2 regions of the Kitasatospora sp. NBC_01300 genome follow, and region 2 is predicted to be linked to the other one. Evidence: riboswitches for the same ligand, from Rfam matches in the RefSeq annotation. Region 2 holds a riboswitch; the other holds the start of a gene.
The links. Region 2 has a riboswitch for cyclic di-AMP ahead of OG556_RS28490 (transglycosylase family protein). Riboswitches for the same ligand answer to the same signal wherever they lie in the genome.
Positions count from the first base shown of each region.

Region 1: another riboswitch for cyclic di-AMP. It lies ahead of OG556_RS27670 (hypothetical protein); the one in region 2 lies ahead of OG556_RS28490 (transglycosylase family protein).

Region 1 covers NZ_CP108408.1:6,314,209-6,320,931, reverse strand. The annotation lists gene OG556_RS27690 (gamma-glutamylcyclotransferase) at 1-355, opposite strand, end outside; gene aceB (malate synthase A) at 509-2,161, opposite strand; gene OG556_RS27680 (IclR family transcriptional regulator) at 2,350-3,147, shown strand; gene OG556_RS27675 (hypothetical protein) at 3,353-3,994, shown strand; gene OG556_RS27670 (hypothetical protein) at 4,014-5,393, opposite strand; cyclic di-AMP (ydaO/yuaA leader) riboswitch at 5,396-5,562, opposite strand; gene OG556_RS27665 (esterase/lipase family protein) at 5,805-6,723, opposite strand, start outside.
Region 2 covers NZ_CP108408.1:6,512,637-6,519,359, forward strand. The annotation lists gene OG556_RS28480 (glycoside hydrolase family 13 protein) at 1-380, shown strand, start outside; gene OG556_RS28485 (LacI family DNA-binding transcriptional regulator) at 406-1,425, shown strand; gene OG556_RS28490 (transglycosylase family protein) at 1,544-2,893, opposite strand; cyclic di-AMP (ydaO/yuaA leader) riboswitch at 2,901-3,061, opposite strand; gene OG556_RS28495 (hypothetical protein) at 3,496-4,473, opposite strand; gene OG556_RS28500 (DUF397 domain-containing protein) at 5,033-5,296, shown strand; gene OG556_RS28505 (ATP-binding protein) at 5,676-6,197, opposite strand; gene OG556_RS28510 (helix-turn-helix transcriptional regulator) at 6,616-6,723, shown strand, end outside.

The DNA of each region.
Region 1 (6,723 bases), 200 kb from region 2:
CGCGCCAGCCGCCGTGGTGGGTGATCTCGCGGTGCACCCCCCGCTCCACCTCGCCGCGGGCGAGCAGCATCGACAGGCAGGCGGAGCCGTCGTCGAGCTTGATGACGCCGAGCTCCAACTCCCGCGGCTCGCCGGGGAGGATGACGTCGCGCAGGTGCTCCAGGGTGATCTCGTAGAGCTCGCCCTCGATGGCGGTGTCGACCGCCGGATCGGCGAGCAGGCCCGGGCAGACGTCGTCGATCGAGAAGAAGCGGTAGCCGGGGGCCGTCCGGGCCGGGCCGACCAGCGAGTCGGCGACCTTGGCGTGGAACGGTCCGCCGACCATGGCCTGGCCGTTGAAGAAGATGCGGGGCACGGTTGAACTCCTTACCGGGTACCGGGAAAAGGCCGTTCCGCACGGCGACGGGAGGACAGGTGGAATCGTCGCCGTACGGAACGGAGCAATGGGCCGGCGGGACTGCTACAGCCTGGCAGGCGGCAGCCGCGGCGCCGGCGGATAGATTGGGGCTCAGCCCAGCAGGGGAAGCGCGGGAAGGGTCAGGAAGTCCGCGAACTCCTCGGCCAGGGCGACCTGTTCGAAGAGCTGGGCGGCCTCGCGCCAGCGGCCTCCGGCGTACGCGTCCGCACCCAGCTCGGCCAGGAGTTCGGCCAACTCCGCGGCGACCAGGGCGCGGACGAGGTCCGCGGTGGCCTTCTCACCGGTGTCGGACAGGACGACGCCGTTGTGGATCCACTGCCAGATCTGCGAACGGGAGATCTCCGCGGTGGCGGCGTCCTCCATCATGTTGAAGATGCCGACCGCACCGAGGCCGCGCAGCCAGGCCTCGATGTAGCGGATGCCGACCTGGACGGCGTTGTGCAGCCCCGCGTGGGTGCAGCTGCCGCCGGCGCCGGCGATGTCGAGCAGCTGGGCCGCGGTGACCGGCTCGGAGGGCCCGGGGTGGTCCTTCTGGTGGGGGCGCTCGCCGAGCACCGCGTCGAAGGAGGCGCGGGCGACCGGCACCAGGTCCGGGTGGGCGACCCAGGAGCCGTCGAAGCCGTTGCCGGCCTCGCGGTCCTTGTCCGCCTTGACCTTCTCCAGGGCGGCGGCGTTGACCTCCGGGTCCCTGCGGCTGGGGATGAACGCGGCCATGCCGCCGATCGCGTGGGCGCCGCGCCGGTGGCAGGTCTGCACCAGCAGGCGGGTGTAGGCGGCCATGAACGGCGAGGCCATGGTGACGCTGTTGCGGTCCGGCAGGACGTACTGCTCGCCGGCGTCGCGGAAGTTCTTGACGATCGAGAACAGGTAGTCCCAGCGCCCGGCGTTGAGGCCGGCCGCGTGGTCGCGCAGCTCGTAGAGGATCTCGTCCATCTCGAACGCGGCGGTGATAGTCTCGATCAGCACGGTGGCGCGGACGGTGCCGTGCGGGATGCCGAGCGCGGCCTGGGCGTGGGTGAACACGTCGTTCCAGAGCCTGGCTTCGAGGTGGCTCTCGGTCTTCGGCAGGTAGAAGTACGGGCCGGAGTTGGGGTCCTCGGCGCCCTTGGCGAGCAGCCGGGCGGCGTTGTGGAAGAAGTACAGGCCGAAGTCGAGGAAGGCTCCGGCGACCGGGGTGCCGTCGACGAGCAGGTGGTTCTCGTCCAGGTGCCAGCCGCGCGGGCGGACCACGACGGTGGCGAGTTCGGCGGCGGGCTTGAGGGCGTACGCCTTCCCGGCGGAGGTGGTGAAGTCGATCCGGCCCTCGAAAGCGTCGATCAGGTTGATCTGGCCGCTGACCACGTTCTCCCAGGTCGGGGAGGTGGCGTCCTCGAAGTCGGCGAGCCAGATCCGGGCGCCGGAGTTGAGGGCGTTGATGACCATCTTGCGGTCGGTGGGACCGGTGATCTCGACCCGGCGGTCCTGGAGCGCGCGGGGCGCCTCGGCGACCTTCCAGTCGCCGGCCCGGACGTCGGCGGTGTCGGGGAGGAAGTCCAGCGTGCCGGCCCTGGCGATCTCCGCCCGGCGGACCTTCCGCGCGGCCAGGAGCTCCTGTCGGCGCCCTTCGAAAGCGCGATGGAGGCCGACGACGAAGGCGACCGCCTCCGGAGTGAGCACCTCCTCCGCCCGGTGAACGCGCGGACCGGCGACAGTGACGACCGGAGCAGCGGGGGAGGCGCCGACGGGTCCCTGTTCTGTAGCCATGGGCAGGACACTCCTAAGCGGTTGAGCCTGGCGAAGGGAGCTCCGGTGGGAACTTCCTTGATCGGAACCCACCTGTCGGTGGATTCGATTCTGTAAGGTGGAGACTAGTTTCCGCGATACAGAATTTCAACGGTTTGTTGATGTGATCGCCGGGACTCTACTCCTCCCCGACAGCGAAGGGAACGCCGGTGGTTTCGACCCCCGACACAGCATCGACGGCCAGCACGGACCGCGCGACCGGCGGCGTGCAGTCCGTCGAGCGCGCCTTCCAACTCCTGGAGGCGCTGGCCGACTCCGGCGGCGTGGCCACCCTCAGCGAGCTCTCCGCCAGCTCCGGCCTGCCGATGCCGACCATCCACCGCCTGGTTCGTACCCTCGTCCAGCAGGGCTATGTACGCCAGGACACGGCGCGTCGCTACACCCTCGGCCCCCGGCTGATCCGCCTCGGCGAGACGTCCGGCCGGCTGCTCGGCAGCTGGGCCCGCCCCTACCTGGCCGAACTCATGGAGGCCACCGGCGAGACCGCCAACCTGGCGGTGCTGGAGGGCGGCGAGGTGGTGTACGTCGGGCAGGTCCAGTCCCGGCGCTCGATGCGGATGTTCACCGAGGTCGGCCGACGGGTGCAGCCGCACTGCACGGGCGTCGGCAAGGCGCTGCTGGCCCAGCTCCCCGAGGACGAGGCGCGCGCCATCCTGGGCCCCAACCCGCTGCCCGCGCACACCGAGTACACCGTCACCGACCCGCAGGAGCTGCTGCACCAGCTCGCCGAGGCGCGCGAGCGCGGCTACGTGGTCGACGACCAGGAGCAGGAGATCGGCGTCCGCTGCATCGCGCTCGCCGTACCGGGCGCGCCGACGCCCACCGCCCTGTCGGTGTCCGGCCCGGAGGCCCGCATCCGGGCCCTGGAGGAGCAGGCCGGCACGTCCTCGCTGGTACCGGTGATGCACCACATCGCGGCTCGGCTGGGGCAGGTCCTCGCCCCCTGACCCGCCGTCACCGCCCGCTTCGCGCACGGGAAGTCGATCCGGTCGACTTCCCGTGCGCGCGCTCCCCCGTTCGGGCGGACACCGAGCGGGTTGCACCTACCCCCGGCGCAGGCTCCGCCACCCTGGTGCGGACGCGGCCCGCAACGGCGCGGGCGGCCGGGGCCCCGGGACAGGGTGGACGACGATGACGTGCAGGCGTTCGACAATGCGGGGCGGGTCCGGGCGCGGCCGGTTCGGGCGCGGCGAGTCCGGGCGCGACGGGTCCGGGCGCGGCGAGTCCGGGCGCGGCGAGTCCGGGCAGGCCAGCAGGCTCTGCGGATTCCGCGCGGCCTCGCTCGTCGCCGCGATGGCGGCCGGCTGTTCGGTGGCGACGCTGACCGCCGACCCGTCCTGGGCGCGGCGGCCCGAGCCCCGGCCGGCGGTGGACACGGCAGCCCCCACGGCGTCCCGCTCCGATCTGGAGGTGGTCCGGCTCGACCCGGATGCCGCCCCGCCCGGCGGCACCACCACCGTCCACGCCTTCATCGCCAACCGCGGCCCGGACACCACCGCGGCACCGTTCACCGTGCTGGTGACGCTGCCGCCCGGGGTCTCCCCGGAGGGCCCGTACTTCCCCGAGGACTGCGAGGTGCGGCTCAACGGCCGGCAGGTCCGCTGTGTCTTCCCGGCCGGACTGCCCCCGCTGCGCAGCGCGACCGCGCTGGTGCCGGTGAGGTTGTCCCCCGACCTGCCGATCGGCAGGCTCACCGGCGGCTCGGTCGCGGTGCGCGGCGTGGACGACCCGGACGAGGGGAACAACCGGCAGCCGTTCGACATCACGGTGGTCGAGACGGCTCCCGGCTCCTGACCCGGAAGCCCCGAGGGCCCTACCGGTACACGCGGACGTAGTCGGCGGCGAAGGTGATCGGGGCGGTGCCCTGCGGCGCCGGGTGGTACTTCCCCGCGCCGACCGACAGGTTGAGGATCAGGTACGCCGACCAGTTGGCGCCGACGCCCTTGCCGTCCGAGAACACCTTGGCGCCGTTGACATACCAGTCGACCGAGGTGGCGCCGTAGTAGGTGCCGATGGTCACCCACTGGTCCTTCGCGACGGCGCCGGCGTCGGTGTAGTACTTGGGGTTGCCGGGGTTGACGTGGTTGGTCAGCTCCAGCAGGTTCGGGTTGTCGGGGTGGTACTCGAAGGAGTCGACCTCCCCGTTGCCGTTCTTCCAGGTCCAGAAGGCCGGCCAGGCGCCGGAGCCGGACGGCAGCTTGACCCGGGTCTCGGCGTAGTCGCCGGTCCTGACCTGGAAGCCCTCGCTGGAGCCCTCGGTGGTCAGGAAGCCGGTGTTCCAGGCCTGCTTGCCGTTCTCCAGCGTGGTGGTGCCGGGCGCGGCGGTGAAGGTGGCGACCCCGTTCGCGACGCTGACGTTGTTCTTGTTCAGCAGGTCGAGCTTGTTGTCGTCCGGGTTGTGGTTGCCGTACTTGTAGGCGGTGCTCTTGTCGCCGACCCAGCGCGAGCCCCAGCTGATCGAGCTGTTGAACTCGTCGGACCAGGTCAGCGACTTGCCGGCGACCGGGGAGGCGGGGGTGCCGGCCGACGGGCCGGCGGTGGCGCTCGGGCTGCTCGGGCTGCTCGGGCTCGGGCTGCTCGTCGGGGTCGGCTTCGCGGTGGGGGTCGCCGTCGCGGTGGGGGTCGCCGTCGGGGTGGGGGTCGCCGTCGGGGTCGGGGTCGCCGTCGGGGTCGGGGTCGGGGCGGGAGTCGGCTTCGTGGTGGGCGTCGGGGTCGGGGTCGGCGCCGGGGCGCTGGAGACCACCAGCTGCTGCGAGGCCAGGTTGTGCCAGGCCCCGCCGAGGTCCTGCCAGAAGCCGAACTGGGTGTACGTCCCGGCCGGCAGGGCGCGTGCGCCGCTGGTGAAGGACAGGCCGCTCGGGCAGATCTGCACGTTGGAGGCGTTGCCCGGGAAGTCGAGGTTCGCACCGGCCGCGTTCCGGACGCCCACGCCGACGGTCTTCGCGGTGAAGCAGGCCGAGGAGTGGAGGGTCAGCGAGGCGGTGGCGGCCTGGTTGGCGACCATGGTCGCCGGGGCGAGCCGGTCCTGGGTGACGGTCGGGGTGGTGGCGGCCTGGGCGCCGGAGACGGCCGGCAGGCCGAGCAGTCCGGCGCCGGTGACGGCGAGCGCTCCGGTGACGGCGAGGGCGGCGTTGCGGCCCCGGTGGGAGGGGCGGGCGTGGCGCGGCGCGCGGCGCCGGGCAGGCTGGTGCATGGCGGTGTCCTCTGCGACGCCTGCGAGGTGAGCTGTCGGATTCGGGCTGAGGCAGCCCGGCCGCCGGTGGGAGCGGCTTCACCCCTAGCCACGGCCCGCACGCGGGAGCGTACGGGCCGGGCGCTGACCTTGGTTCCCCCGCTCCCGTCCGCTGTGGTGCTCGGTTGCCGACCGACGGGTGGACAGGACTCGGCGTCCCGACGGCGGGGGTCCGCGAGGGCGGACGACGGTTGCAGGCTAGGCAGGCCGTGCGTGAACGGACAACCTGCCAGGGCCGGTTGTCGCACAGGTCACAGTGGTGTCGATCAACGACGCTGCGTGGTGGATCAGTTGGGACGGATCAGCGGAGCCGTTGAGCTGCCGAACGACGAATCGACGGGCCGCGGGTCCACGGGTCCACGGGTCCACGGGTCAAGCGAGCCAGTTGTCGACCTGGCTCTCGGCCTCCGGCGCCCAGGCGAGTTCCAGGTGGTTGAGGCCGGTGAGCAGCCGGGTGCCGCCGATCGTCGCGATGCCGGTGGTGTCCAGGGCGCTCGCGGTGAACACGATGCCGTCACTGGGCCCCCGGTTCTCGTTGAGCACGCCCGGGATGTCGGCGGACCCGCCCGCGAGCAGGTAGGTGCGCACCGACGCGGGGACGCCCGCCTGTTGCAGCGGCGCGATCAGCGAACCGGCGTCGATCGCCGCCTGGATGCCCTGGCCCGAGGTGTAGAAGCCCTGGCCGCCGTAGTAGGTGGTCCACCAGTCCTGGGCGCTGCCGTCCACCCCGTACCGGCCGTCCCAGCGGGCGAGCAGCTGGCGCTGGCCCGGGTAGCAGTCGTAGCCGCCGGTGGGCAGCACGCCGAGGCAGGGCTGCGCCGTGTACGTGCCGTAGCAGGTCATGTAGAGGTGCGGGGACGGCGCGTTGGCGGTGCCGCCGCAGGCCGGCCAGCTCGCGAGGTCGAACGACCAGCCGTGCGCGTACACGTAGTCGAGCCCGCCGTTCGGGCCCCCGAGGGTGATCAGGCGGCGCACGTCGCCCGCGTAGGCCCGCCCCCAGGACGGGCGCACCGAGGACACGTATGCCCGGGCGGCGACCTCGCCCTTGCTCCACGCCACCACGTCCACCTGGGGGACGCCGAGACGGGCCCGGATCAGCGCGACGGCGTCACCGACGGCCTGCGCCTGGAGCAGGTTGTCGCCCTGCTTGTGGGCGAAGCCGATGGCGAACACCCGGTGGCCGGTGCCGGCGAGGTACTGGGCGAGGCCGGTGGACGGGCAGGCGGAGGCGCCACAGGTGCCGCTCTCCCCCGGGTTCGCCCAGGCGCGGTCGGCGTTGTCGTTGGCGCCG
Region 2 (6,723 bases):
GGTCCGGCACCGAGGCCCCGTACGGCTTCGGCCCGGTCGCCGGCGGGCCGTCCTGGCTGCCGCAGCCGGCCGAGTGGGCCGCGCTGAGCGTCGAGGCGCAGACCGGCGACCCGGCGTCCACCCTGGAGCTGTACCGCAGCGCGCTCGCCGTCCGCCGGTCCCAGGACGACCTCGGCGCCGGGACGGCCGTGGAGTGGCTGGAGGGCCCCGAGGGGACCCTGACGTTCCGCCGCGGCTCCTTCGTCTGCACCGTCAACGCCACGGACGAGCCGGTCCGGATAGCGGCGCCCGGAAAGCTGCTGCTCTCCTCGGTGGAGCTGGTGGTCGACGGCGGCGAGACCGTGCTCGCGCCGGACAGCACCGGCTGGTGGGCGGTCTGACGTGGTTGCAATAGGCTCTGGGACCGTGACTACGGCGCGACTCTCAGACATCGCGGCGCAGGCGGGGGTCAGCGAAGCCACCGTCTCCCGCGTACTCAACGGCAAGGCGAACGTCTCCGCCGCCACCCGGCAGACCGTGCTGGCGGCGCTCGACGTGCTCGGCTACGAGCGGCCGACCCGTCTGCGCCAGCGCAGCGCCGGCCTGATCGGGCTGATCACGCCGGAGCTGAGCAACCCGATCTTCCCCGCACTGGCCCAGGTGATCGAGCAGGTGCTCAGCCGGCACGGGTACACCCCGGTGCTGTGCACCCAGACGCCGGGCGGGTCCACCGAGGACGAACTGGTCGAGATGCTGGTCGACCGGGGCGTGGCGGGCATCGTCTTCGTCTCCGGGCTGCACGCCGACTCCACCGCCGACCACGACCGCTACGCCCGGCTGACCGGGCGAGGGGTGCCGTTCGTGCTGATCAACGGCTACAGCGAGCGGATCGACGCGCCGTTCATCTCGCCGGACGACCGGGCCGCGATGTGGATGGCCGTCCAGCACCTGGCCGAACTCGGGCACGAGCGGATCGGGCTGGCGGTCGGACAGCGGCGGTACGTGCCGGTGCTGCGCAAGATCGAGGGCTTCACGGCGGCGATGCGCGAGGTGCTGGGGCGGAGCCAGGAGGAGGCCGAGGAGCTCGTCCACCACACGCTGTTCAGCGTGGAGGGCGGGCACGCGGCGGCCGGCGCGCTGCTGGACAAGGGCTGCACGGCGATCGTCTGCGGCAGCGACATGATGGCGCTCGGGGCGATCCGGGCGGTGCGGCAGCGTGGGCTGTCGGTGCCGCACGACGTCTCGGTGGTCGGCTTCGACGACTCGCCGCTGATCGCCTTCACCGAGCCGCCGTTGACCACGATCCGCCAGCCGGTCGAGGCGATGGCGACCGCGGCGGTGGACGCGCTGCTGGAGGAGGTCGGCGGAAACGCGGCCCAGCGCGGGGAGTTCATGTTCCAGCCGGAGCTGGTCATGCGCGGGTCCACGGGGGCCTGCGCGCGCTGAGAACGGCCAACGGACGGGCCCCGGAGAGCAATTGCTCTCCGGGGCCCGTTGCGTGCTGTCCGGGTGTCGGGTCAGCCCTCGTGGTCCGGGGGCGGATCCTGTCACCCGCCGGTCGTGCTCAGACCCGGCCGGCGAAGTCCGGCGCCCAGTTGGAGACGGTCTGCAGGCGCACGCCCGAGCTCGGGTTGGCGGCCTCGACGTACTGGCCGCCGCCGATGTAGATCGCGACGTGGTAGACGCCGGAGTTCTGGCCGTTGTTGGACCAGAACAGCAGGTCGCCCGCCTGGAGGCTGTCCAGCGAGACGCGGGTGCTGGCGGCGGCCTGGTCGGCGGCGACGCGCGGGACGGAGACGCCCGCGGCGCGCAGCGCGGCCTGGGTCAGGCCGGAGCAGTCCCAACCGCCGTTGCCGGTGCCGCCGTAGACGTACGCCTGGCCGACCTTCGACTTGGCGAAGGAGACCGCGGCGGCCATGCTGCCGGTGGCGGCCGGGGCCGGCGCCGGGGTCTGGGCCGGGGTCTGGGCCTGGGCGGCCGGCTTGGAAGCCGGCTTGGTGGCCGGGGTCTGAGCCGGGGCCTGGGGCTGGGCGGCCGGCTTGGTGTTCGCGGCGCCGCCGTTGGAGGTCTGGCCGGACTTCTGCGAGCGGTCGAACCAGGTGAAGTCCGAGCCGGACTGCTGGGCCTGGCCGCCGTCCTTGAACGAGAGGCGCTGGCCCGGGTAGATGCTGTCCGGACCCTCGGTCAGGGTGCCGCGGTTGAGCTCGTACAGCCGCTGCCAGCCGCCCTGGAGGTTGTGCTTGTCGGCGATCGAGGACAGCCAGTCGCCGGAGGCGACGGTGTAGTCGTCGGCCTGGGGCTGGGCGCTGTTCTGGGCCTGGTTCTGGCCCTTCTGCGCCGAGGTGCCGTCGGTGGAGTCGGCGGGGGCCTGCGCCTGGTCCTGGGCCGGTGCGGCCGGCTTGGCGGGCTTCGCGGCCGGGGCCTGGGTCTGCGCGGGCTTGGCGGCCGGGGTGGCCGGCTTCGCGGCGGGCTTGGTGGCGGTCGAACCGGCAGCCGAGCCGGTGGTCGAGCCGGCCGAGGTGTCGACGGCGGCTGCGGCGCCGCCCTTGGTCAGGCCGGCCTGGACCGAGCACACCGGCCAGGCGCCGGGGCCCTGCGAGGCGAGCACCTTCTCGGCGACGGCGATCTGCTGGTCCTTGGTGGCCTGGTTGGCCTGGGGGGCGTACGCGGTGCCACCGAAGGCGGCCCAGGTGCTGGAGGTGAACTGCAGGCCGCCGTAGAAGCCGTTGCCGGTGTTGATGCTCCAGTTGCCGGTGCTCTCGCACTGGGCGACCTTGTCCCAGGTGGCGACGGAGGCGGCGGAGGCGGTGCCGGAGGTGAGGCAGGGGATGGTGAGGCCGACGCCCGCGACGCCGACGGCGGCGATCACGCGTCGGGTACGACTGGACGGACGGGTGCCGTTGGTGGGCAGCATGAAGACGCAGTCCTCTCCCACGCCTGCGAGGTGAGCTGTCGGATTCGGGCTGGAGTTGCCCGGCCGCGCTGTGGGCGCGGCTTCACCCCTAGCCCTGGATCGTTCCGGGGAACGGTCCGGGGCGACTTACCTGTGGGTCCCCCGCTCCTGCCGTGGTGCGTTTTCGCGCTGCCAGGACATCCGACGGCAGGACTCGGCGTCGCGGATGAACTGGGTTCGTGTGGCCACGAACGGGGAGCACGTTAAGCAGACTTAAGTTCAAACTGCAAACACCTGTGACGCGCATCACGGTTTGGGGAGAACGGTCGTTCCCCTCGCTTTTCATGATCGGAAATGATCGATTTCCGGCAACACGGCGAAGGGCGCGCGCAACTGTCTGTGCTTCAGGGAGTGGGTGACGGTGGGTCGGGTCGCCCGGGGGCCCGCCCGCCGGGAAGGTGGCGTGTCCACACTGCGGGCGTCGGGGGACGCGTCGTGCGATGGAGAACAAATATGGACAGAACGGGCATCACGCCTATTCGCCCCTTAACTGCCTTACGGGACAAGCGGGAAGGGCCCGGAACGTAGCCGTTCCGGGCCCTTCCCACGTGCGGTGACCGCTGCTACTGGCCGGCCGACTCCTCGGCGGCGGTGTGAGCGGCGTGAGCGGCGTGACCGCCCCGGCCGGAGTGGTCGGCGTGGGCGCCCTCGGCGGCCTCCGCCGCCTCGGCCTCGGCCTGCGCCAGGGCCTCGGGGGAGGGCGCGGGCAGCGCGGCCAGGTAGGTGGAGGCGATCAGCTGGCCGACCGTCGGGTAGGCGCCCAGCGGGGCCGCGGACGGGCAGCCGGTCTCCTCGGCGGCCGTGGCGAGCAGCTCGGAGTCGGCCTCCGGCCCGATCACCAGCGGGGCCAGCGCCGGGCGCTGGGAGCCGGTCTCCTTGAGGTGGTTGACGGCCGCGGCGACCGAGCCCGGTACGTCGAGCGCGGCGGGCACGACCGGGACGGCCAGTCGGGCCGCCAGCAGGACACCGGTGATGCCGGCCGCGGCAGCGGCCTCCTCGCCGCCGACGGTGGTCAGCACGACGCCGTCCGCGGCGGTCGCGATGGCGAACAGCCGGGCCCGGTCGGCACGCGCCAGGCCGGCCTCGGACAGGCGCACGTGCACGGCCTCGGCGAGGAGCGGGTGCGGGCCGAGCACGTCGGTGACGGGGGCTCCGTACTCGGCGGCGAGGGCGTGGAGTTCGGTCAGGAATCCGTGCGGGCCGGGTACCAGCGGCACCAGGACCGGCGCGGGCAGGCCGGCCTCGGCGGCCATGGCCAGCAGTTCGGCGACGGTGCGGTCGTCGCTGTCGGCGCCCTGGGCGGCTTCGCCCGGGAGGTAGCCGACGGCGGTCTGGATGCCGTTCTGCTCGCTGCGGACGATCGACAGCAGCTCCTCGACGACCGAGCGGGACTCGGGCCCGGCGGTCGCGGGCACGGCGAGCACCAGGGCCGGGGATCCGGCCGGGATCTCGGGGCGCTCGGGGCGACGGTGGCGCCCCCGCGCACGGGAGCCTGGAGTGCGGACGGGCAGTGGCGCGCCCGGGATGGCTGCGGTGCTCATGCCGGAGATCGTAGGACATCGGCCCGTCAGGCCTGCATTCGGCTGCCGTTCGGGTTTCACGTGGTCATGGCGGGTGCGCCGCGCTCCCGTCGTGTCCGGCCGGGCGGTTTGCCCGCAATCCGGACATATCTCACCCAGCCCTCGAGCGATCACCGCTGGTTGCCCTGACGTGTCCGACGGGGCGTCGAGTTGCTTCTGTGGCGCGTGAGATGTCTCACAGCCAGGAGGTCGCCTGACGGAGGGTCACGAAGGCGCGACTCCGGGCGCCTGAAGATCAACATTCAGCGGGGAACCGCTCACGGCCGGTTATCGAGAATCTGACGATTCACTCGGCTATGTCCGTTTACGTACCGTCAGGAGAAGGGACCGTGAAGAGTTCAGAACTGCCGGTGAAAGGCCTCGTGCACCTGCAATGTCCCGTGCTGATGCACGTGCACAGCAGCTATCATCGCGTCAAGTGAGGCGTTGTGCCGGGCCGGTACGGGGCCGGTCCGTTCGTTCGGCGGGTGCCGGGAGCGCCGCGCTGGACGACCACTCCGGAGCTCTTCGGGAGATTTCTATGCACGACTCGCAGGACACGTACGGCTCGTACGACACCTACAACGGGATGGCGGCCGCCAACCTCAAGGGGGTTGTCTGGCAGAAGAGCCTGCACAGCAACTCCCAGGGGAACTGCGTCGAGTTCGCGGCCCTGCCGGGGGGCGATGTGGCGATGCGCAACTCGCGCTTCCCGGAAGGTCCGGCGCTCATCTACACCCGGGCCGAGATCGCCGCCCTGCTGCTGGGGGCCAAGGACGGGGAGTTCGACCACCTGACGGTCTGACCGGCCGCCGTCCTGCCATCGGGGGGCCGTCGTGGGTGCTGACACCGCGACGGCCTTTGTCTTTTCCGGTACAGGTCCGGGGCCGCACGACGGGCGCTCTCGCGATGGGCGTTCTCGCGGTCGACCGCGCGCAGGTGCGGCGGGTGGTCCCGCGCACGGCTGGGGGCTCGGACGTGGACGTGCGCCGGGCCGCCGGGGTGTCCGGCCGTCAGTTCGGCCGGCTCGTCCGGGGGGCGGGCCCGGGAATCGTCGTGGGAATCGTCCTGAGGGCTGAGCCGGAGCCCGTGGCACACCTGTGCCAGGCCCGTCGACCCGCCCCGCGGAGCCCGGGGTGCGGTCCTCCCGGGGCCTCCCTCGGCCGGCCGCGCGCCGCCTGGCGCTAGGCCGAGCGCCGGTGCCGTCCACCGAGTTCGGAACCGGTGGCCGGCTCCGCCTCGAACAGGGCCCAGACCACCTTGCCGCTGCCCAGCGGGTGCCAACCCCAGGAGCGGCTGAAGGACTCCACCAGGTGCAGTCCGCGGCCGGACTCGGCGACGAAGTCGGCCTCCCGGGCGACCGGGCCGGTGCAGCTCGGGTCGCTCACCGCGCAGACCACCTGGGGAGAGCGGTGGACCAGGCTTATTCGGATCGGCAGCCGGCCCTCGGGGGTCGGCTGTATGGGAAAGTCGTACTCGCCCTGGACGCCGCCCGCGGGGTCGGGCCGTGCGCCGATCGCATGCCGCAGTGCGTTGGTCACCAGCTCCGAGGCCACCAGCGCGACGTCGTCGAACAGCTCCATCAGGCCCCAGCGCTGAAGGGAGGTTCTGGCGAAGTCGCGCGCGGTTCTGACGGCTTCGAAGCGAGGAGCGAGCGTACAGGTGACCACATGGGGGTCAACCGCCAAAGCCGTACCGGTGCTCATGAAGAGCTCCTCCCATAAGGGGGCGGACACGGCTGGACCCGCCGGGGTCATGCCGGTCACCTCCGACTCGCTCGGCCGCTCGGCCGCCCCCTCGACCAGCGCGCGCGCACACGATCCCCCGGTGGCGCGGGGGAACGCTGCCGGGTCGGTGCACGGAGTCGCGCGTGGGGTCGACGCGGAGCCCGCGGGAATGCCAGGGATGTGCAGGTGCACGTGCACCATGGTGGTGTGCGCTCACTGCAGATGCAAGAGTCGATTCACGTGCAGTCGCACTATTGGCATATGCAAGCGCCGGATGCACGTGCATCCTGGTGTGTGGAGTGTGGAACTGATAGGAACATCCGTCAGTATCGGCACCGTGAGCGCTCAACTGATGGCAGACTGTGCGCTGTTTGCCCTAGGTGGAGGTTTCGACCGCATGACCACAGTTCAGCCGGGCGGCGGCTCGATGGTCCGCCGGATCCTCCTCGGTTCTCAGCTGCGTCGCCTGCGTGAGACGCGCGGCATCACGCGCGAGGACGCCGGC